4 regions of the Paenirhodobacter sp. YD-8 genome follow, and region 4 is predicted to be linked to each of the others. Evidence: riboswitches for the same ligand, from Rfam matches in the RefSeq annotation. Region 4 holds a riboswitch; each other region holds the start of a gene.
The links. A riboswitch is a leader RNA that binds a small molecule or an ion and turns the genes downstream of it on or off. The one in region 4 is predicted to bind cobalamin.

Region 1 (5,442 bases), 450 kb from region 4:
CGCCGGGGCCGGGGTGGTGGCCAGCCGGTGCCAGGCCGCAACCCGCGCCACCAGCGCGGCGATCCGGTCGGGCTCGGGCGCGTGGATCAGCCGGGCGTGTTCCAGCACCGCGTCGCGCGCGGCCGGCGCCTTGAACGAGACGACCCCGGCAAAGATCCGGCCATCGACCTCGGGCAGCACGACGTGCATCGCCAGATCGGCGGGCGACAGGCCACGCTCGGCCGCGGCCCAGTCGGCGCGGGCGGCGGTCGACAGCGCGCCCTGGAAGACCGGCACATCGAGCCCGTCAAAGGGTGTGCGCCCCGCCGCGCCCTGCGCCGAAAAGGCGGTGAGGTTGACCACCGCGACCGGCGGCGCCGCGGCCAGATGCGGGGCGAGCCAGTCGGCAAAGCCCGGCGCCTTGAGCGAGGGCGCAAAGCAGGCCGTGGCCTGAAACCCCGCCGCCCGCAGGGCCTCGATCAGCGCCGCGACCGGCGCCATGTCGGCGGCCGTCAGCCAGGCGCGGTAACAGGGCACAAGCACCCGCGGCCCCTCGCCCACAGGCGCGGGGGTCACCCCCGCCTCGGGCGTCCAGAAGCCGAATTCGGGGAGCGCCGCCGGTGCATCGGGCTCGGGCGCGGGCAGGCCCGCGGCGCGGGCCAGGTGGCACAGCGCGGCGCGCGCGGCCTCGGCTCCGCCCGCATCGCACAGCGCGGCAAGGGTGGCGAGCGTCTCCGCGGGCAGGGTCGAGGCCTCGGCCAGCCGCGGATCGGGCCGGCCATCGGCGGGCAAAACGGCCAGCGCCATGCCCCGCCGCCGCGCCAGATCCTGCACCGAGGCAAGGCCATAGGGCCAATAGCCCTCGCCGCCGATCAGCCGGATCAGCACCGCCTTCGCCCCCCCGAGCGTGCGCTCGAGATAGGTATCGACCGAGACCGGGTGGCGCAGCGCGGCCAGGGGGGCAAGCCGCAAGGGCGGCAACGCCCCCGCCGCCGCATGCCAGCCCTCCGCGAAAGCACCGAGATCCGAATCCGAGAAGGACAGCACCACCAGATCCGCGGGCGATTGCCCCAGATCGGTCGGCACCTCGGTCTCCTCGAGCCCGTGGCTTTCGCGGAAGACGACATGCATCAGGCGGCGGCCTCGCTCAGCGCGGCGCGGATCGCCCCGGCGTCGACATCGGCGCGTTCGGCGATCACCACGAGGGCCGAGCGGCGCGGATCGGCGCCCCAGGGCCGGTCGAACTGCCGCCGCACCCGCGCGCCGACCGCCTGCACCAGAAGCCGCATCGGCTTGCCGGTGACCGCGACATGGCCCTTCACCCGCAGGATGTTGCGCTCGGCCGCCAGCCGCTCGATCGCGGCGACGAGACGCTCGGGATCGGCGACCTCGGGCAGATCGATCACCACCGTGTCGAAATCGTCATGCTCGTGATCGCCATGGCCGTCGTGATGCGAGGGGCGCGCGGCAAGGTCGTCCTCGGCCGCGGCGGCAAGCCCCAGCACCACGGCCGGGTCGATCGCGCCCTCGACCATCGGCAGGATCGGCAGCGGCCGCGGCGCCTCGGCCTCGATCGCGGCGCGGGCGGCGGCAAGCCCCGCCTCGCCGGCGAGATCGGCCTTCGACAACAGCACGATATCGGCGCAGGCGATCTGGTCCTCGAACACCTCGGACAGCGGCGTCTCGTGGTCAATGCTGTCATCGGCGGCGCGCTGCGCATCGACCGCGGCCAGATCCGGGGCAAAGCGCCCGGCCGCCACCGCCTCGGCATCGGCGACCGCAATCACCCCGTCGACGGTGATGCGCGAGCGGATCGCCGGCCAGTCGAAGGCCTTGAGCAGCGGCTTCGGCAGGGCAAGGCCCGAGGTCTCGATCAGGATGTGGTCGGGGCGGATAGGCTGGGCCAGAAGCGCCTCGATCGTCGGGATGAACGCGTCGGCGACGGTGCAGCAGATGCAGCCGTTCGCCAGTTCGACGATATTGTCGAGCGGACAGCTCTCGTCGGCACAGGCGCGCAGGATGTCGCCGTCGACGCCCACGGTGCCGAACTCGTTCACCAGGATCGCCAGGCGCCGGCCCTGCGGGTTCGCCATCAGATGGCGGATGAGCGTGGTCTTGCCGGCACCGAGAAAGCCGGTGATCACGGTGACGGGGATCTTGGTCAGGTCGGTCATGGTCACTCCTGCGGGGGGATGCGGGCAAGGCTTTGCTTGCGGAAGATCTCGGGGCGCGCGCGCCAGGGCACGAGCCCGTCGGCGCTGGCGACATAGAGCGCGGCGCCGGAGAGGATCTCGGCGGCGTTCTCGGGGCTCAGGCGGCCGTAGACATAGCTCCACTTGCCCGGCGCGCTCAGCGCCACGGCACAGCCCTGCGCACAGGCCGAAAGGCATTCGACGCCCCGGATGCGCAGCCCCTCGGGGCAGGAGCCCGCGGCCAGTGCGGCCAGCAGCGCGGCACCGGGGCGCGCGCCCTCGCCGGGGTCCTCGCCCGCCCTGCGGCAGGTGGTGCAGACATGAAGTGTCGCGGTCATCGCCCGTCCTTCCAGTTCGCGGAAAGGGGGCTGGCCAAGGGATCGGCGGGCACACGGGGGCGACCGGCAATCCACCCGGTCGCGGCACACCCCGTCCGCCCGTAATCGTCAGCGCTGGCAGGTCTCCCGGCTTGCGGATCCAGGGTTTCCCCAACGGGCGCCCACCTTCCCGGCCAAAGGCCAGTGGCTTGGGCGACCTTTCCGGTCACGGTCGCGGGGGCGGCTGCGCTTGAGGCCCGGCAAGGCCCTATCGCATTCCCTCTTCGCCTGTCGTAGGACAGGAACCAACGCGCGGCCACCAGAGGCCCGGGCGCGCGATTTGTCAAGCCGAAGGAGAGCCGCGATGACGCCCGAGACCGAAGCCGACGCCGCCCGCCACGCCGCGAAGATGGCCAGGAAGAAGGCCGCGCGCGACCGGATGATGGCGACGAAGACCGGCGAGAAGGGGCTGATCATCGTCCATACCGGGCCGGGCAAGGGCAAGAGTTCGTCGGGCTTCGGGATGATCCTGCGCGCCATTGCGCATGAGATGCCCTGCGCCGTGGTGCAGTTCATCAAAGGCAGCTGGGACACCGGCGAGCGGCGCCTGATCACCACCCATTTCGGCGATCTGTGCCGCTTCGTCGCCTCGGGCGAGGGCTTCACCTGGGAGACCCAGGACCGCGAGCGCGACATCGCCGCCGCCCGCGCCGGCTGGGAGAAGGCCAAGGAGCTGATCCGCGACCCCGAGATCCGCATGGTGCTGCTCGACGAGATCAACATCGCGCTGCGCTATGGCTATCTCGACCTCGACGAGGTCCTGGCCTTCCTACGCGACGAGAAGCCCGAGATGACCCATGTCATCCTGACCGGCCGCAACGCCGCCGAGGCACTGATCGAGGCGGCCGATCTGGTGACCGAGATGACGCTGGTCAAGCACCCGTTCCGCGCCGGCATCAAGGCCCAGCCCGGCGTCGAGTTCTGAGCCCGGACCGGGGGCCAGCCCCCGGACCCCCGAGGTATTTCGACCAAGAAGAAAAGGAAATCTCAACCTTGCCCTGCAAGAATCGATCTGCGGTACAGGGAGAGGTCCCGATGACCGCCCAGGAAGAAAGCGTCGCGCCTCCCCCGCCCCGGCGGCCCGAGGCGCGACGCCGTCTTGGAAACCCCGTCCTGTCATTCTTCTTGGCCCCAAATACCTCCGCCGGAGGCTCCCGCACTCTCGGCCGCGCGACGGCGGGAGTCCGGGGATGACGGCGTTGATGATCCAGGGCACGGGCTCGAACGTCGGCAAGTCGATGCTGGTGGCCGGGCTGTGCCGGGCGGCGCGGCGGCGTGGGCTGAGCGTCGCGCCCTTCAAGCCACAGAACATGTCGAACAACGCGGCCGTCACCGCGGACGGCGGCGAGATCGGCCGGGCGCAGGCGCTTCAGGCGCGGGCGGCGGGGCTTCTGCCCGTCACCGACATGAACCCGGTGCTGCTGAAGCCCGAGAGCGAGACCGGGGCGCAGGTGATCGTTCAGGGGCGGCGGCGCGCCGTCACCGGGGCGCGCGACTATGCCACCTTCCGCGCCGGGCTGATGGGGGCGGTGCTCGACAGCTTCGGCCGGCTCTCGGCGGCGCATGACCTTGTCCTCGTCGAGGGCGCGGGCAGCCCGGCCGAGGTGAACCTGCGCGCGAACGACATCGCCAACATGGGCTTTGCGCGCGCCGCCGGGGTGCCGGTGGTGCTCGCCGGCGACATCGACCGCGGCGGGGTGATCGCGCAGATCGTCGGCACGCAGGCGGTGCTGGACCCGGCCGACGCGGCGTTGGTGCGCGGCTTTGTGGTGAACAAGTTCCGCGGCGACCCTCAGCTCTTCGACGACGGCTATCGCTTCATCGAGACGCGCACCGGCTGGCCCGGTTTCGGCGTTCTGCCCTGGTTCTCCGCGGCGCATCGCCTGCCCGCCGAGGATGCACTCGACCTGGCCTCGGGCCCGGCCTCGGGCGGAGTGAAGATCGCCTGCCTCACCTTCTCGCGGATCGCGAATTTCGACGATCTCGACCCGCTTGCGGCCGAGCCGGAGGTCGAGCTGGTGATGGTGCGCGCGGGCGAGCCGATCCCGGGCGATGCGCGGCTGGTGATCCTGCCCGGCACGAAATCGACGCGCGGGGATCTCGCCTTCCTGCGCGCGCAGGGCTGGGACACCGACCTCGCCGCCCATCTGCGCCGCGGCGGCGCTGTTCTGGGCATCTGCGGCGGGTATCAGATGCTGGGCCGCGTGATCGCCGATCCCGAGGGGATCGAGGGGCCCGCGGGCGAAAGCCCCGGGCTGGGCCTTCTCGACGTGACCACGGTGATGACGCCAGAGAAGCGGTTGAGCCGGGTCTCGGCGCGTCATGCGGGCACCGGGCTGGCGGTCGAGGGCTATGAAATCCACATCGGCCGCACCGAAGGGCCGGACCGCGCCCGCCCCTTCGCCGATATTGCCGGCGCGGCGGAGGGCGCGATCTCGGCCGACGGGCGGGTGAGCGGCAGCTATCTGCACGGGCTCTTTGCCGCCGACGACTTCCGCGCGGCCTTCCTCGGCGGGCTGGGCATTGCCGCCTCGGGGCGCGGGCACGAGGCCGGGGTCGAGGCGGCGCTCGAGGCGCTCGCCGATCACGTCGAGGCACATCTCGACGTGGGCGGGCTTTTCGCCCTCGCGCGCTAGCGGGCGAGGGCTGCGCTCAGGCGGCCCCATTCCGCCGCGCCGCCCGGCAGGCCAAGGCGCAGCCAGGTGGGTGACCAGGGGAAGATCCGCGACCAGATCCGTTCGCGGGCAAGGCCCTCCTGCGCCGCCGGTGCATCGGGGGTGGCATAGGTGCGAAACAGCGCCGTGCCGCCGACGAGCGACCAGCCCGCGCCCTGCGCCAGCGCATCGAGGCGGAGGGCCTCGGCCTCGAGCCGGGCGATGGTCGCCGCGCGCCAG
Region 2 (5,442 bases), 440 kb from region 4:
AGCAGCTTCGTCACGGTGAAGGTCGCGACCAGCGTCACCGCAATCACCGCAAGGCCCGAGACACCGACCGAGGCCGCCTGCGTCAGCGTCAGCTGGAACCCCAGAAGCACCACCCCCGCGCGCAGCACCCGCTTGAGCGAGAAGGCGATGCCCGGTTGCAGCACGGCGATGGTGCCGAGGGTATTGCGCCAGACGACGCCCAGGATCAGCGCGAGAACAAGCGGGCTGAGCGCGGCGATGCCCAGCACCGCCTGCCCCGCCATCGCGAGCAGCGCAAGGGCAAGGCAGAGCGCAAGGCCGGGGGCGACAAGGCGCAAAGGCAGCGCCGGGCGGGGAAGAACGACAGAGGTCATGGCTGGAACTTTCGCTGGATGCCCCCTCATCGCCCGACGCATTCAACAATTCCAATTCATAATTCTGGTAAAATCGTTCGTTTCTACTTATTAATCTCGCATGACGCCCGAACAGCTCCGCATCTTCCTGGCCGTCGCCGACCGCGCCCATGTCACCCGCGCGGCCGAGGCGCTTGGCCTGACGCAATCGGCGGTCTCGGCGTCGCTGGCCACACTCGAGCGCGCCCATGACGTACAGCTTTTCGACCGGATCGGCCGGCGCATCGTGCTGACCGCCGAGGGCGCGGCCTTCGTGCCCGAGGCGCGGGCGGCACTCGACCGGCTGGAGACGGCGCGGGCGGTGCTCGATGATCTCGGCGCGCGGCCGCAGGGCGTGCTGCGGATCTGGGCGAGCCAGACGGTGGCAAGCTATTGGCTGCCGGCGCTGCTGGTGCGGTTTCGCGCCACCCATCCGCAGGTGCGGCTGCGGCTCGATGTCGGCAATACCGCGCAGGTCGCGGGGGCGGTGCGCGCCGGGGCGGCCGATCTCGGCTTTGTCGAGGGGGCGGTAAGCGAGGGCGAGCTGCGCGCCCGCGCGGTGGCGCGCGACCGGCTGGTTCTGGTGGGGCCTGCGCGAGGAGGGCTCGGGCACGCGCTCGGTCGCCCTTGCCGCGCTCGACCGGCTGGGCCTCGACCCGGCGGCGCTCGAGGTGGTGCTGGAGCTGCCCTCGAACGAGGCGGTGCTGGCCGCGGTGGCGGCGGGCGGCGGGATCTCGGCGCTGTCCGAACGCGTCGCGGAACATGCCGTGGCCTCGGGCGCGGTCACGCTTGCCCCCCTGCCCGGCGCCGAGCGGCCGTTCACCGCGCTGAGCCACCCCGAACGCCACCGGACCCGGGCGATGGCGGCGTTCCTTGAGCTTGCGGGTTAGCTGCGCCGCAGCAGGTAGATGTCCATGATCCAGCCATGTGCGGCGCGCGCGGCGGCGCGGGTGGCCAGGATCTCGGGCCCGGCCTCTGCCAGGGGGCCCGCGTGCAGAACCTCTTCGGCCATGCCGACGAAGGCGCCCCACCAGATCGTCACCCCCTCGGGCGCAAGCGTGGTGAAGGCGCAACCGCCGTCGAGCATCACCACAACCGTGTCGGCACCCTCGGGCCAGCCGTCGTCGCGCAGCCGCCGCCCGGTGGTGATCACGACCGGCGCGCCGATCTCGTTGAGCGGGATCGCATGGGCGGCGCAGAGCGCCTGCACCGCGGTGATGCCGGGAATGACGCGGGTCGTCACCGGCAGCACCCGGGCCAGCCGCGCCGCGATGCGCAGCGTCGAATCGTAAAGCGAGGGGTCGCCCCAGACCAGGAGCGCCACCCGCCCCACGGCGCCGATCTGCGCGCGGATCTCGCGCTCCCAGGCGGCGGCGATGGCGTCGTGCCAGTCGTCCACGCCTTGCCGGTAGGAGGGATTTTCCGCCTCGCGCACCGGCAAGGCGAAGTCGACGATGCGCGGGCCGGGTGTGCGCAGATGGGTTTCGCACAGCGTGCGGCGCAGCCCGGCAAGGTCCGACTTCTCGGCGCCCTTGAGCGGGATCAGCACCAGATCGGCCGCGTTCATCGCGTCGATCGCCTGCAGCGTCAGATGCCCGGGGTTGCCGGTGCCGATGCCGATGAGGGTCAGTTCGATCATGCGTGCTGTCCGCGGGCGGCAGGGTGCCCCGCCGCCCGCAGGTCCTCAGGCGTAAAGCCGCGGGGTGACGAGGGCCGAGCCGCGCAGCGCGTTCAGACGCTTCGCCACCGCCAGCACGCCAAGATCGACGAGCGGTTCGACGAGGATCACCGTCATGTAGGCCACGCCGAAGGTCGCCACCTGCGAGACCGCGCCAAAGCCCTGACCATAGAAGGCCCAGAAGCCGACCCAGGCGACGATGCCGCCCTGATAGGCGGTCGAGAGCGCGAGGGCCTGCGTATAGCGCAGCTCGACATAGGGCGTGCCGGGCGCGATCAGCCGCTTCGCCAGCATCTGCAGGCCGAAGAGCGGCACCAGCAGCGTGGTCATGTTCATCCCGTATTGCGGCAGGTCGAAGGGCGCGAAGAACAGCCCCTGGACCAGCAGGCCAAGCGCCAGCCCGATCGCCGCCGGCGCCGCGCCGAGGATCAGGAACAGCGTCGAGCCGAGGATCAGGTGGACCTCGGACACGCCCACGGGCATGTGCGGCAACACCTCGAAGAAGGTGAAGACGAGAGCGGTGGCGATCGCCGAGCGGGCGATCAGCGAAACGGCGCCCTGCGCGCGGATCGCCTCAAAGGCGGTCTTCAGCGTGTAGACGCCCGCAGTGGCAGCGGTGGCATAGCTCAGCAGCAGCTTGGCGCCGGTGACGATACCGGGTTCGATATGCATGTCGGTCTCCTTGCCGTCACACCCGACGGCGGTTGAGGTTGCCTGCTGGCCGGTCTCCTGGCTCGCGGGTCGCAGCACCTCTTCGCCTTCCCGGGGAAACCCCCAGTGGCAATGTGAAGGGCGCTCGCCGCATACAGTCGCGGGGGCGGCCGGGGCTTCGGGCGCCGCAACTGGGTCCGCCCTTCCCCGTTCCCGATGAAGCCCGGCGCTTTGCGCGTGATGGGCACCATGCAGGGGTTCAGATAAACGCCAACGGCGCGCTCAGGTCAAGCGCCGCCGGTCTCTCCGGGCGGCAGGCCGAAGGGGGCGAGCGGGCCATAGAAGATCAGCGCCGGATGGTCGGTGCGCGCGCCCGCCAGCACCTCGGCCAGCTCCGCCACGGTCGAGCGCAGGAAGCTCTGACCCTCCTGCCCCACCGCCTCGGCCAGCATCGCGGGGGTGTCGGCCGGCAGGCCCTGCGCGATCAGCCCGCGGGCGAGGTCCGGGAAGGTGCGCTTGCCCATGAAGACGACGGTGGTCACCCCGGGATCGGCGAGCGCGGCCCAGTTGAGCGTCTCGGGCAGGCCGCCGGTGACGTCGGCGCCGGTGACGAATTGCAGCCGCCGCGCGGTCAGCCGGCGCGTGAGCGGGATGCCCGCATGCGCCGCCGCGGCACAGGCCGAGGGCACGCCCGGCACGATCTCGTAAGGGATTCCGGCGGCCAGAAGCGCGCCGATCTCCTCCTCGAGCCGACCGAAGATGCCCGAATCGCCCGACTTCAGCCGCACCACGCGCTTGCCGGCCTGCGCGTGCTCGACCAGGAGCGCGTTGACGTGTTCCTGCTTCGCCGAGGGCCGGCCGGCGCGCTTGCCGACCGCGATGCGCTCGGCCCCCGGCCCCGCATGGTCCAGCACCGGCCCCGAGGCAAGATCGTCGTAAAGCACGACATCGGCGCGCTTGAGCCGGTCGACCGCCTTGAGGGTGATCAGCTCGGGATCGCCCGGGCCGGAGGAAACGAAGGAGACGAAGCCGGTCATGCGCTGGCCTTTGCGATCAGGTGGAAGAAGGTGCCGGTGACGCGCCCGCCGCCCGGGGTGAGGCGCGTCGAGCCGGTCTCGGCCACCGCCGCGCCGGTGGCGTCGGTGACGGCGGCAAGCGGCGCGTCGGGCTGGGCGAGGATCGTGGCATAATGGAACTCGTGCCCGCGCAGGCGGGTGCCGGGCGGGGCGACGGGCGTGGGCGCCGCAAGCGTGGCGAGTCGATATCCGAGATGCATCCGGCGTGTCGCGAAAGAGGTTTCGAGCCCGAGGAGCCCGGCCATAGGATAGCGCGCCCCGTCGGCCGCGACGAGCCCCGCGCCAAGCACCATGTAACCGCCGCATTCGCCATGCACCGGGCGGGTTTCGGCAAAGGCGCACAGCCCGGCGCGGAAGGTCTCGGCGGCAGCCAGCCGCGGCGCGTGCAGCTCGGGATAGCCGCCGGGCAGCCAGCAGGCATCGGCACCCGGGTCGGGCGCCTCGTCGGCCAGCGGCGAGAATGGCACGATCGTCGCCCCGGCCGCGCGCCATTCGGCCAGAAGATGCGGATAGACGAAGGAAAACGCCGCGTCGCGGGCCAGCGCGATGCGCCCGCCGGGCGGGGCAAGGCGCGGCACCGGCCCGGCGTCCATCGGCACGGACATGGCCACCGCCTGCATCCGCTCAAGATCGCAGCAGCGCGCGATCACCGTGCCCGCCTCGGCCAGCAGCGCATCGAGTTCCGAGGTCTCCTCGGCCTGCACGAGGCCCAGATGCCGCTCGGGCAGGCGGATGCCCGCGGCGCGCGGCAACACCCCCAGCACCTCGATCGCCACCGCCTCGAGCCCGCGCCGGATCAGCGCCTCGTGCCGCGCCGAGGCGACGTTGTTCAGCACCACGCCGGCAAGCCGCACATCGGAGCGGTAACGCGCAAAGCCAAGCGCCATCGCCGCAGCCGATTGCGCCGCGCCCGAGGCATCGAGCACCAGCACCACCGGCCAGCCGGTGAGCGCCGCGATATCGGCCGAGGCGCCGATCCCCGCCTCACCCGGCACCGCAACCCCGTCGAACAGGCCCATCGAGCCCTCGGCAATCACCAGCCCCGCGTCATCGGGCGCGGTCAGCGCGGCGATCTGCCCTGCCGTCATCGCCCAGCTGTCGAGGTTGACCGAGGCGCGCCCGGCGGCGGCGGCGTGAAAGGCCGGGTCGATGTAATCGGGCCCGCACTTGAACGGCCGCACCGCGACGCCACGCGCCCGCAGCGCGGCAATCAGGCCCAGCGTCAGCGTGGTCTTGCCGGTGCCCGAGGCGGGCGCGGCGATCAGCAGCCCCCCCGTCATCCGCCTTGTCATCCGCCTTGTCATCCGCCCCGTCATGCGCCCGTATCCGGGAAGCGCGGCGCCACACCGCGCGGGCGGAAGCGGCGGTCGTAATCGCCGGCGTACAGACGGCTTTCGCCGAAGTCCTCGGCGCCAAGCGAGCGGCCGACGAGGATCAGCGCGGTGCGCTCGCCCTCGCCCACCGCCGGGTCGAGCGTGCCGAGCGTGGCGCGCAGCACCCGCTCGTCGGGCCAGCTTGCCCGCCAGACCACCGCCACCGGGCAATCGGCGCCGTAATGCGGCGTCAGCTCGGCGATCACCCGCGGCAGCACATGCACCGACAGGTGGATCGCCAGCACCGCCCCGGTCGCGGCGAAATTCGCCAGCGTCTCGCCCTCGGGCATCGC
Region 3 (5,442 bases), 1.6 Mb from region 4:
GCGCCCACCGTGTTCTGGATCGTGTCCAGAAGCGTCAGCCCGGTGAACACCCGGATCGTCAGCCGCTGCTCGTCCTCGGTCAGCTGCGACCAGCTCTGGATGTCATTCGACAGCGGCACTTTCTCGGGCAGCCAGAAGTTCACCGTCAGCCGGTTCCAGATCTCCAGATCCTTGTCGTCCTGCACCCTGTTCCAGTTGATCGCGCGCGGCACCGGCCGCCCCGCAAAATCCTTCATCGTCTCGGCCCCTTTTTCTTGGCGCAAATACTCCGGGGGTCCGGGGGCAGCGCCCCCGGCCGGCTCCGGTCACGATCCCCCCTCACAGCGAGCACGACACGCAGCCCTGCACCTCGGTCCCCTCGAGGGCCATCTGCCGCAGGCGGATGTAGTAGATCGTCTTGATCCCCGCCTTCCAGGCATGGATCTGCGCGCGGTTGATGTCGCGCGTGCTGGCCGTGTCCTTGAAGAACAGCGTCAGCGACAACCCCTGATCGACATGCTGGGTCGCCGCCGCATAGGTGTCGACGATCGCCTCGGGTCCGATCTCATAGGCGTCGCGATAGAACTCAAGGTTCTCGTTCGTCATATAGGCGGCGGGGTAATAGACCCGGCCGATCTTGCCCTCTTTCCGGATCTCGATCTTCGCGGTGATCGGATGGATTGAGGAGGTGGCGTTGTTGATGTAACTGATCGAGCCGGTGGGCGGCACCGCCTGCAGGTTGCGGTTGTAAAGCCCGCCCTCCATCACCGCGTCCCGCAGCGCGGCCCAATCCGCGCGGGTGGGCACGGCGATGCCGAAGCGCTCGAAAAGGTCGGTCACCGTCTCGGTCTCGGGCAGCCAGTCGCGGGTCACGTATTTCTCGAAGAAACGGCCATCGGCATATGTCGAATTCTCAAACCCGACGAAGCTGCGCCCGCGCTCGCGCGCCAGCACGTTCGAGGCGCGCAAGCAGTGGTACAGCACCGTGGCGAAATAGATATTGGTGAAGTCGATACCCTCGGGGCTGCCGTAATGGATGCGCTCGCGGGCCAGGAAGCCATGCAGGTTCATCTGGCCCAGCCCGATCGCGTGGCTTTCGTCGTTGCCGCGCCGGATCGAGGGTACCGAGTCGATCGCCGACATCTCGCTGACCGCGTTCAGCGCCCGCACCGCGGCCTCGACCGTGGCGCCGAGGTCGCCGCCATCCATCGCCTTGGCGATGTTGAGCGAGCCGAGGTTGCACGAGATGTCGGTGCCGAGGTGGCGATAGCTCAGGTCGTCGTTGAACTCCGACGCCTCGTTCACCTGCAGGATTTCCGAGCATAGGTTCGACATGGTGATCCGCCCCGCCACCGGGTTCGCCCGGTTTACCGTGTCCTCGAACATCAGGTACGGATAGCCGCTCTCGAACTGGATCTCGGCGAGCGTCTGGAAGAAGGCACGCGCATTGATTTTGCGCTTGCGGATCTTCGGGTTGTCGACCATCTCGCGGTAGCGCTCGGTCACCGAGATCTCCGAGAAGGGCTTGCCATAGACCTTCTCCACGTCATGCGGCGAGAACAGGTACATCTCCTCGTTGCGCTTCGCGAGTTCGAAGGTGATGTCGGGGATGACGACGCCAAGGGACAGCGTCTTGATCCGGATCTTCTCGTCGGCATTCTCGCGCTTGGTGTCGAGGAAACGCAGGATGTCGGGGTGATGGGCGTTCAGATAGACCGCCCCCGCACCCTGCCGCGCGCCCAGCTGGTTGGCATAGCTGAAACTGTCCTCGAGCAGTTTCATCACCGGGATCACCCCCGAGGACTGGTTCTCGATCCCCTTGATCGCGGCGCCCTGCTCGCGGATGTTGGTCAGCATCAAGGCCACGCCGCCGCCGCGCTTCGACAGCTGCAGCGCCGAATTGATCGCCCGGCCGATGCTCTCCATGTTGTCCTCGATGCGCAGCAGGAAGCACGAGATCAGCTCGCCGCGCTGCGCCTTGCCGGCATTGAGGAAGGTGGGCGTCGCCGGCTGGAACCGGCCGGCCAGCATTTCGTGCATCAGCCGCAGCGCCAGCGCCTCGTCGCCGCGGGCGAGCGTCAGCGCGACCATCACCACCCGGTCCTCGAAGCGTTCGAGGTAGCGCTTCCCGTCGCGGGTCTTCAGCGTATAGCTGGTGTAATACTTGAACGCGCCGAGGAAGGTCGGGAAGCGGAACTTGACGCGAAAGGCCGCGTCCCAGATCCGCGCGAGGAAACCGGCGTCGTACTGGTCAAGGACATGGCCCTCGTAATAGCCCTCCTCGACCAGGTAGCGCAGCTTTTCCTCGAGCGAGTGGAAGAACACGGTGTTCTGGTTCACGTGGCTCAGGAAATACTGCCGCGCGGCCATGCGGTCGGCGTCGAAGCGGATGCGCCCCTGATCGTCGTAAAGGTTCAGCATCGCGTTCAGCGCATGATAGTCGAGCCCCTGCCATTCGGCGGGCACGCCCTTGGCCGGGGCGGCGTCGCTCAGATCGCGGTCGAGAATTGCGTCTTCCAAAACCTGTCCAGTCCTTCTGTGACACGGGCGATATCGGTGGGCGTGCCGGCCAGCTCGAAGCGATAGAGCACCGGCACCGCGCATTTTTGCGCGATGACATCGCCGGCAAGCGCGAAGAGCGCGCCGAAATTGCGGTTGCCGCTGGCGATCACGCCGCGCAGCTGCGCGCGGGAGTCCGGATCGTTCAGAAACCGGATCACCTGTTTATGGACGGCGCCGCGCCCTGCCCCGTCGGCATAGGTCGGCGTCACCAGAACGAAGGGCGCGCGGGGGGCGGGCATCGGCGCCTCGGCCGCGACCGGGATCCGATCGGCGGGCAGGCCGAGCGCACGGATGAAGCGCGCGGTATTGCCCGAGCGCGAGGAGAAATAGACAAGCCCGCCCATCCGCTCAGGCCAGCGCCGCGATCTTGTCGGGCCGGAACCCCGCCCAGTGGTCATCGCCGGTCATCACCACCGGCGCCTGCCGATAGCCGAGCTCGGTGACCCGGGCGAGCGCCTCGGCATCCTCGGTCAGATCGATGAGGTCGAAGGCAAGGCCGCGGGCGGCCAGCGCACGGGTGGTGGCGGTGCATTGCACGCAGGCCGGTTTCGAATAGACGGTGATGCTCATCTCGGGTCCCTTGTCTGTGCCATAGGGCGGCAGGATCAGGGACGCGGGCAGATGCGGACGCGCCGCATTGCACAACGCCTCCGGGCCCACCGACCGGTTCGTCTCTTGCGTCCTGGCAGGTCTCCTGGCTCGCGGTTCGATCGCTTCCCCCTCCTTCCCGGCGCAGCGCGCCAGTGGATCAACGGGGTCGGCTCACCGCTCACAGTTGCGGGGGCAGCGCCGGTCTTACACCGGCTTCCCTTTTCACCCGCGACGAGTCGCGGGCACCAAGACAACATCATTTAGATACACCCGGGGCAAACATGTCAATATCCGGTATATAGCGCACCAATCGAGCAGGTCAGTATCTGACGATACCACTGCTCTGCTCCCTGAGAACTGGATTGAGCCACAACGTCGTGGCCGACGTGTCCGGCCCTTTGCGGACGGTCAGTCACCCCTTCCAATGGGTGCGAGGTTGGCCTCGGTCACTTTCATTCGGTTCGAGGAATATCGAGCAACGGGCCCGCGTCGATGCCGCGCCGAGCTAAAAGCTCGGGGCGGCAAACCACGAAGCAGCCTTTAACGCCATCCCTGACAGCCTGTTCGGCCTGCACCTCGTCGGAAAGCTTGAGCCACCGTGATTTGCCTTGAAACACGGGCGTCAGAACATAGCCCGAGCTGATCCAGCCGCCCGGGAAGAAATAACGCTCTGCTCCGACAGCAGGTTGAACACTGACAGGCAAGACCACTGCCGCTTTCTTCACCTTGGGTGGCCGCGCCGTCGGAATTGCGAACGCTCTGAGCCGCTCAAGACCATCGTAGTCCATCCGTTCCGGCTCACGAAGCCGCGGATCTTCAACATGCAACTGTCGCAGGGTGAAACGGTCTTTGCCAAAATTGCAGAGCGCACAGGAGATCACGACATTTTCAACCGACGATCTGCCCCCATGGCTATGGGGCTCAACATGATCGAATTGCAGCCAAAGGGATTGGAAACCAGCATGTTGCTTCGACGGGTCACGACTATCCCAACCGACCGCTACGGGGTACAGTTTTGCCGCGATCTTTCGAATATCCGCATGAACCACAGGAATGCCGCAGTACCGGCAGCGGTAACCATCACGCTCAAGAACCGCTGCACGAATATCCGGTGCGATGTTACGGTCAGGATCGCGCTCAGATTTTGGAATGACCGAGGTGTCTCCCAGCGGCTTCATCTCCACGACATTCTTAATTACGCCCACCCAAGAAGAATTGAGCCAATCCCACACCTTCGGTGAGTCCGCTTGTCGAAAGAGATCATCGGCCTGGGCGAAGTCACCATGCACATGCGCATCTGCCGCGCCTTTCATGGCGTCCCAAGCGGCAAATATCTCTGGAATTGGTTCCTTGATACAGCGGCGCATTTTTCTCTCGCGTCCCTCCGGTCGATAAAACAACCGTAGAGGCTCCTATTTCGCGTCACAAGGAATAGCAGCTTAGCCTCTCCGCGATCAGTGTCGCATACGCCCGCCCATCCCCGTCGAGGACGGCCTGTTTCCCGGTGAATTTCTGCGCAACGCTGCCGTTCATACATGGCGCAGCCACCGGCCGCTTCCCGCCCCTCACGTCGATCCGAGGCCGGAAAAGCGGCGCAGTGAACGAACGGCTGCTTTTGCCAGACGCTGCAATCGGGCTGCCGCACACGCATCGGGCGGCTCTCGCCCATAAAGACATATCTCTAACGTAAGACAAGCCGGAACTGCCGCCGCCTCAGCAACGAGAGGTCATCCTTGTCAATCTATCCCGACACGGGCGATTGCTCTACGATCAGTACGCCAGTTTCGATCTGTTCTCGGACGAAGCGCTTAAAGCTCGGAGGCCAGACACGGATGAACCGCTCCGGGTTTGCCGGAGGCTCCAACTCCTGAGTAGGATGGAGCATCATGAGCAAGACCACGAACAAATTTTCTCCCGAAGTGCGCGAGCGTGCAGTACGCTTGGTTCTCGACACTGAGGGTCAGCATGGATCGCGTTGGCAGGCGGTCATGTCGATTTCCGCGAAGATCGGCTGCGCACCCCAGACCCTGAACGAGTGGGTCAAGAAGGCCGAGGTCGACAGCGGTAAGCGGGCTGGCGTCCCGACAGACATGGCCGAGAAGATGAAGGCGTTAGAGCGTGAGAACCGCGAGTTGCGCCAGGCGAACGAGATCCTTCGTAAGGCATCAGCGTATTTTGCGATGGCGGAGCTCGACCGCCGGTCGAAGTGATGGTCGGGTTCATCGACGATCAGCGAGGGGAGCACGGGGTCGAGCCGATCTGCAGGGTTCTGCCGATCGCCCCGTCCACCTACTACGATCACCTGGCGAA
Region 4 (5,442 bases):
TCGCGCCGACTGGGATCTCGACCTCGACCGCGCCTATCGCAACGGCGGCGGCATCGACCATTCGCGCGGCAAGACCCGCGCCGACGTGCGGGCGCTGCGGCTGCGCGCCGACTGGGCCGAGATGCTGCGCTTCGGCGAGGGGCAGAGCTTCTCGCCCTGGATCGCCTTCACCACCGGCACCGCGCATGTCCACGGCTATACCGAGACCGGCGGCGCCTTCCCGATGCAGGTGGCGGCGCGCGACAGCGACGTCGACGAGGCGCGGCTTGGCGGCCGCTTCGGTTTCCGGGTGAACGAGACCACGCGCGCCCAGCTGACCGGCGAATGGGTGCACCGCTTCAATGGCGCGCCACCGGCGATGACCGGCACGATCCTCGGTGTCGGCGCGGTGTCGGCGGCGGTGCCGGCGCCGGCGCGGGACTGGGGCCGGATCGGCGTCGACCTCGATGTGACCCTTGCGCCGTCGACGCTGCTGTCGCTGTCGGGCAGCACGATGATCGGCAACGGCAGCGATGCACAGCTTGCCGGCAGCGTCAGCCTGCGGGTGGAGTTCTGAGTTCACGAACGTCCGGCGCTGCCCGCCCCGCAGCGCCGGCGCAAGGGCCGCGTCCCGTCTCGGCAGGGGCGGGGGGCGGCCCGGAAATCGAAAGGACGGCCCCGCGGGGCCGTCCTTGTCGTTTTGTGCCGATGGGCTGGCGGCGGTTCAGGCCGTCTTCCGGCCGAAGCCGAGCAGCTGATAGAGGAGCAGCGCCGCCAGCGTCGAGGTGCCGATGCCGCCAAGGGCGAACTCGCCGATCCGCAGGGTGAAGTCACCGCCACCGAAGATCAGCGCGACGCCCGCGGTGAACAGGTTGCGCGGGTCCGAGAAGTCGACCTTTGCCTCGATCCAGATCCGCGCCATCGCCGAGGCGATCAGCCCGAAGACCGAGACCGAGAGACCGGCCAGAACCGGCGCCGGGATCGTCTGCAGGAGCGCGCCGAATTTCGGCGACAGGCCGAGCAGGATCGCGACCAGCGCCGCGACCACGAAGACGAGGGTCGAATAGACCTTGGTCATCGCCATCACGCCGATGTTCTCGGCATAGGTGGTGACGCCGGTACCGCCGCCCGAGCCCGCGACCATCGTCGCCAGTCCGTCGGCGACGAAGCCGCGGCCGATGAAGCGGTCCATGTTCTGCCCGGTGATCGCGCCAAGCGCCTTGATATGGCCGAGGTTCTCGGCCACCAGCACGATTGCCACCGGGGCGATCAGGGTCACCGCCGACCAGTGGAACTCGGGCGACACGAATTTCGGCAGGCCGAACCAGGCGGCCTCGCCGACCTTGGCGAAGTCGATCCCCGGCACGAAGCCAAGTCCGTTGCCCAGCACCAGCACCAGCGCATAGCCGAAGGCGAGCGCCAGGAGCACCGAGACCCGGCGGGTGGCGCGCGGGCCATAGCTCGAGATCAGCGCCATGCACAGCACGGTGAGCAGGGCGACCGTCAGGTGCCCGGCAGTCGGCGTGCCGAAGGCGTTGAGCTGGTTCACCGCGACCGGCGCGAGGTTGAGCCCGATCGCCATGCCGATGGTGCCGGTGACGACCGGCGGCATCAGCTTCTCGACCCAGCCCGCGCCCACGGCCATCACGATGAGCCCGATCAGCGCATAGATCGCGCCGCAGGCGACGATGCCGCCAAGCGCGGTGGCGATCGTCGCGCCGGGCTGGGCGGTCACCGCCAGCACCACCGCGATGAAGGCGAAGGACGAGCCGAGATAGCTCGGCACCCGGCCGGCGGTCAGGATGAAGAACAGAAGCGTGCCGATGCCGGAGAAGAACACCGCCACATTCGGGTCGAAGCCCATCAGGATCGGCGCGACGATGGTCGAGCCGGACATCGCCAGCAGGTGCTGGACGCCCATGGTGAGCGAGGCGGCAGCCGGCAGCCGTTCGTCCGGCATCACCACATTGCCCGTCGCGGGGCGCCATGTCGGGAAATAGGACATTGATTCCTCGGGGTCTGTGTTGCGTTGCCCCGCCATACTGCCGCGGCGGGCGCTTGCGCCAGCCCCGATGGCGGTTCCGCCCCGTCACCGGCTGCGACGAATGGGCCGGGCCGGGGATCGGCGTTGCGCCGGCGGGGTGCGCCGGCCTATCTTGCGGGCGAAGTCAGGCAGGGGCGGGCGATGCGGGAACGGCACAGGCGAAACGGGCGGCAGGCGGGATGCGGGGGCGCGGCATGAGCGCCGCGGGCCTGATGCGCGTGCCCGAAGGCGCCTTCCGCTTCGTCGCGCTCGATGTCGAGACCGCCTGCTCGGACGCCGCCAGCATCTGCCAGATCGGCATCGCCTGCGTGCGGGCGGATGGCGGCATCGAAAGCTGGGTCACGCTCGTGGATCCGCAGGTGCGCTTTTCGTCCTTCAACGTGCAGCTGCATGGCATCGGTCCCGAGCAGGTGCTGGGCGCGCCCGATTTCGCCCGTGCGATCGCGCCGCTCGAACCCTTGCTGTCGCGCCACCTCATCATCCAGCACAGCAGCTTCGACCGCCGCGCGATCGAGGGCGCCTATGGTGCGGCCGGGCGGGTGGCGCCCGGCTGGCGCTGGGGCGACAGCGTGCGGATCGCGCGCCGCGCCTGGCCCGAGTTCATCGGCAATGGCGGGCACGGGCTTGGCCATCTGAAGGCGCAGCTCGATTTGCGCTTCGAGCATCACGACGCGGGCGAAGATGCGCGCGCCGCGGCCGAGGTGGTGCTGCAGGCCGAGCGCCGCACCGGGCTGGATTTCGAGGCGCTTCTGGGCCCCGCCCGCGCGCCTGTTGCGCGGCGCGTGCAACGCGGCTAGTCAGGACCTGTTCGGTGCCCGGGCGCGTTGCGTCGGGGATAATCGGGAACACGGTGCAGATCCGTGACGTGCCCAACGCTGTAAGGTGGACCGGGCGGCATGGCCACTGGCTTCGGCCGGGAAGGCGCCGCATCGGGGCGAAGCCAAGTCAGAAGACCGGCCGGACGCCACAGACCCCGACGCGCGGACGGCGGCGGGGCCGCAGGTCTGTCAGGCAGGGGATTTGTCATGCAGCCAATCGGACTGAAGCCGGCCGGAGCCTTCTCCGCGCCCGAACGCGAGGCCGTCTATCGGGCCATCCATGAAAGGCGCGACGTGCGCGGGCAGTTCCTGCCCGATCCGATCGACGATGCGGTGCTGGCGCGGCTTCTGGCCGCCGCCCATGCCGCGCCCTCGGTCGGGCTGTCGCAGCCGTGGAACTTCCTCGTGATCCGCGATGCGGGCGTGCGCGGCGAGATCCGCACCGCCTTCGAGCGTGCGAATGACGAGGCCCGCGAGATGTTCGAGGGCGGCCGCCGCGCGCTGTATTCGGCGCTGAAGCTGCAGGGGATCAGCGAGGCGCCGCTCAACCTGTGCATCACCTGCGACCGGCGCCGTGGCGGGCCGGTGGTGCTGGGCCGCACCCATGACACCGACACCGACCTCTATTCGACCGTCTGCGCGGTGCAGAACCTGTGGCTTGCGGCGCGCGCCGAGGGCATCGGCGTCGGCTGGGTCAGCATCTTCCGCGATGCCGATCTGCGCCGCATCCTCGGTCTGCCCGAGCATGTGGTGCCGGTGGCCTATCTCTGCCTCGGCCATGTGACGGAGCTGTTCGACGCGCCCGAGCTCGAGGCGCGGGGCTGGGCGACGCGCCACGCGCTTGCCCAGATGACCTGCACCGACCGATGGGGCGGGCCGGCGTGGGAGCCTGCCGCCGGGGGAGCCGCGGCGCCTGACCGTTCGGGTGCTTGACAGCGGGCGGGCCGGATGCGAGGTCTTTGGCCATAGCGACAGGGGCGCTCGGGCAACCGGGCTGAGAAGAACCCTTAGAACCTGAACCGGATAATGCCGGCGGAGGGAGGCGCGCGGAAGACCCGGAGCGCATCTGCCCTCCGCTGTCTCTCCCGATCCCTCCCGGCCCCGGCGCATGTGGAGGAGATCACGATGGAAGACCCGGGCAAATTCCTTGCGGTGATGCGGCAGACCGCGCCCCTGGTGCACAACATCACCAATTACGTCGCGATGAACGTGATGGCGAATGTGCTGCTGGCGGCGGGGGCCTCGCCCGCGATGATCCATGCGCGCGAGGAGGCGGCCGAGTTCGCGGGCCTCGCTCAGGCGCTGACCGTCAACATCGGCACGCTCTCGCCGCCCTGGGTGCAGGCGATGGAAGAGGCGGCCGCGGCCGCCGTCGCGGCGGGCCGGCCCTGGGTGCTTGACCCCGTGGCGGTCGGTGCGACCGGCTATCGGCGCGAGGTGGGCGCGCGGCTCGTGTCGCGCGCGCCCACGGTGATCCGCGGCAATGCCTCCGAGATCCTGGCGCTGGCCGGGGCGCAGACGGCAGGGAAGGGGGCGGATGCGACCGATGCCGTGGCCATGGCCCATGCCGCGGCACGCGACCTTGCCCGCCGCAGCGGGGCCGTCGTCGCGGTGACCGGGGCGGTGGATTTCGTCACCGATGGCCGGCAAAGCGCCGAGGTGGCGAATGGCCATGCGATGATGCCGCGGGTGACGGCGCTTGGCTGCGCGCTGACCGGGGTCGTCGGTGCCTTCTGCGTCGGACAGGAGCCCTTCGCGGCCACCGTCGCGGCGCTGGCCTTCTATGGCCTTGCGGGGGAAGAGGCCGGCGCGGTCGCGGCCGGGCCGGGCTCGTTCCAGGTGGCCTTCCTCGACGCGCTTGCCGCCCTCACCCCCGAGGCGCTCACCGCCCGCGCGCGGATCGTGTGCACATGATCCCGCCGCTCTGCTTCATCACCGACGCCCATGCCCCGCACGACGTGATCGCGCAGGCGCTGGCCGCGGCGCGCGGCGGCGCGGGCTGGGTGCAGCTGCGTGACAAGACCCTGCCCGATGCCGATTTCGCCGCGCTTGCGCGCCGGCTGATGGCCGAGCTGGCGCCGCTTGGCGCGCAGCTCGTCATCAACGACCGGGTCGAGGTGGCGCGCGAGACCGGCGCGCCGGGGCTGCATATCGGGCAGGGCGACGGCGACCCCGCCGCGATCCGCCGCCGCATCGGACCGGGCGTGGTGCTGGGCCTGTCGATCGAGGCCGAGGCGCAGCTTGCCGCGGTGCCCGAGGGCGTCGATTACCTCGGCGTCGGGCCGGTGCATGCGACGGGCTCGAAACCCGATGCCGCGCCGCCGATCGGGATCGCGGGCTTTGCCGCGATCGCCGCGCGCAGCCCGCTGCCCTGCCTGGCGATCGGCGGCCTTACCGCGCGCGACGCCGCCGCGATCAAGGCCGCGGGCGGCGCGGGGCTCGCCGTGATCTCGGCCATCTCGCGCGCCGGGGACATGGCCGGTGCCGCCCGCAGCCTTCTGAGCGCATGGAGAGACGCATGATCCCGAATATCCTGTCGATTGCCGGCTCGGACTGTTCCGGCGGGGCCGGCATCCAGGCCGATCTGAAGGCGATCTCGGC

Region 1: another riboswitch for cobalamin. It lies ahead of AC0QTQ_RS16850 (DUF1636 family protein); the one in region 4 lies ahead of bluB (5,6-dimethylbenzimidazole synthase).
Region 2: another riboswitch for cobalamin. It lies ahead of AC0QTQ_RS16785 (energy-coupling factor ABC transporter permease); the one in region 4 lies ahead of bluB (5,6-dimethylbenzimidazole synthase).
Region 3: another riboswitch for cobalamin. It lies ahead of nrdH (glutaredoxin-like protein NrdH); the one in region 4 lies ahead of bluB (5,6-dimethylbenzimidazole synthase).

The regions. Positions count from the first base shown of each region.
Region 1 is NZ_CM152649.1:3,472,165-3,477,606, forward strand. It holds gene cobN (cobaltochelatase subunit CobN) at 1-1,110, opposite strand, end outside; gene cobW (cobalamin biosynthesis protein CobW) at 1,110-2,153, opposite strand; gene AC0QTQ_RS16850 (DUF1636 family protein) at 2,156-2,509, opposite strand; cobalamin riboswitch at 2,609-2,813, opposite strand; gene cobO (cob(I)yrinic acid a,c-diamide adenosyltransferase) at 2,853-3,473, shown strand; gene AC0QTQ_RS16860 (cobyric acid synthase) at 3,739-5,184, shown strand; gene cobD (threonine-phosphate decarboxylase CobD) at 5,181-5,442, opposite strand, start outside.
Region 2 is NZ_CM152649.1:3,458,671-3,464,112, forward strand. It holds gene AC0QTQ_RS16770 (YeiH family protein) at 1-353, opposite strand, end outside; partial or broken gene AC0QTQ_RS16775 (LysR substrate-binding domain-containing protein) at 454-1,261, shown strand; gene cobF (precorrin-6A synthase (deacetylating)) at 1,258-2,010, opposite strand; gene AC0QTQ_RS16785 (energy-coupling factor ABC transporter permease) at 2,056-2,721, opposite strand; cobalamin riboswitch at 2,752-2,968, opposite strand; gene cobA (uroporphyrinogen-III C-methyltransferase) at 2,988-3,737, opposite strand; gene AC0QTQ_RS16795 (cobyrinic acid a,c-diamide synthase CobB) at 3,734-5,056, opposite strand; gene cobM (precorrin-4 C(11)-methyltransferase) at 5,089-5,442, opposite strand, start outside.
Region 3 is NZ_CM152649.1:1,444,064-1,449,505, reverse strand. It holds gene nrdF (class 1b ribonucleoside-diphosphate reductase subunit beta) at 1-236, opposite strand, end outside; gene nrdE (class 1b ribonucleoside-diphosphate reductase subunit alpha) at 319-2,400, opposite strand; gene nrdI (class Ib ribonucleoside-diphosphate reductase assembly flavoprotein NrdI) at 2,469-2,885, opposite strand; gene nrdH (glutaredoxin-like protein NrdH) at 2,890-3,111, opposite strand; cobalamin riboswitch at 3,209-3,397, opposite strand; gene AC0QTQ_RS07070 (HNH endonuclease) at 3,585-4,499, opposite strand; one part of gene AC0QTQ_RS07065 (IS3 family transposase) at 5,019-5,307, shown strand; AL1L pseudoknot at 5,300-5,416, shown strand; one part of gene AC0QTQ_RS07065 (IS3 family transposase) at 5,307-5,442, shown strand, end outside.
Region 4 is NZ_CM152649.1:3,021,904-3,027,345, reverse strand. It holds gene AC0QTQ_RS14680 (autotransporter domain-containing protein) at 1-556, shown strand, start outside; gene AC0QTQ_RS14675 (solute carrier family 23 protein) at 704-1,984, opposite strand; gene AC0QTQ_RS14670 (exonuclease domain-containing protein) at 2,218-2,820, shown strand; cobalamin riboswitch at 2,816-2,999, shown strand; gene bluB (5,6-dimethylbenzimidazole synthase) at 3,049-3,774, shown strand; TPP riboswitch at 3,805-3,899, shown strand; gene thiM (hydroxyethylthiazole kinase) at 3,967-4,755, shown strand; gene thiE (thiamine phosphate synthase) at 4,752-5,363, shown strand; gene thiD (bifunctional hydroxymethylpyrimidine kinase/phosphomethylpyrimidine kinase) at 5,360-5,442, shown strand, end outside.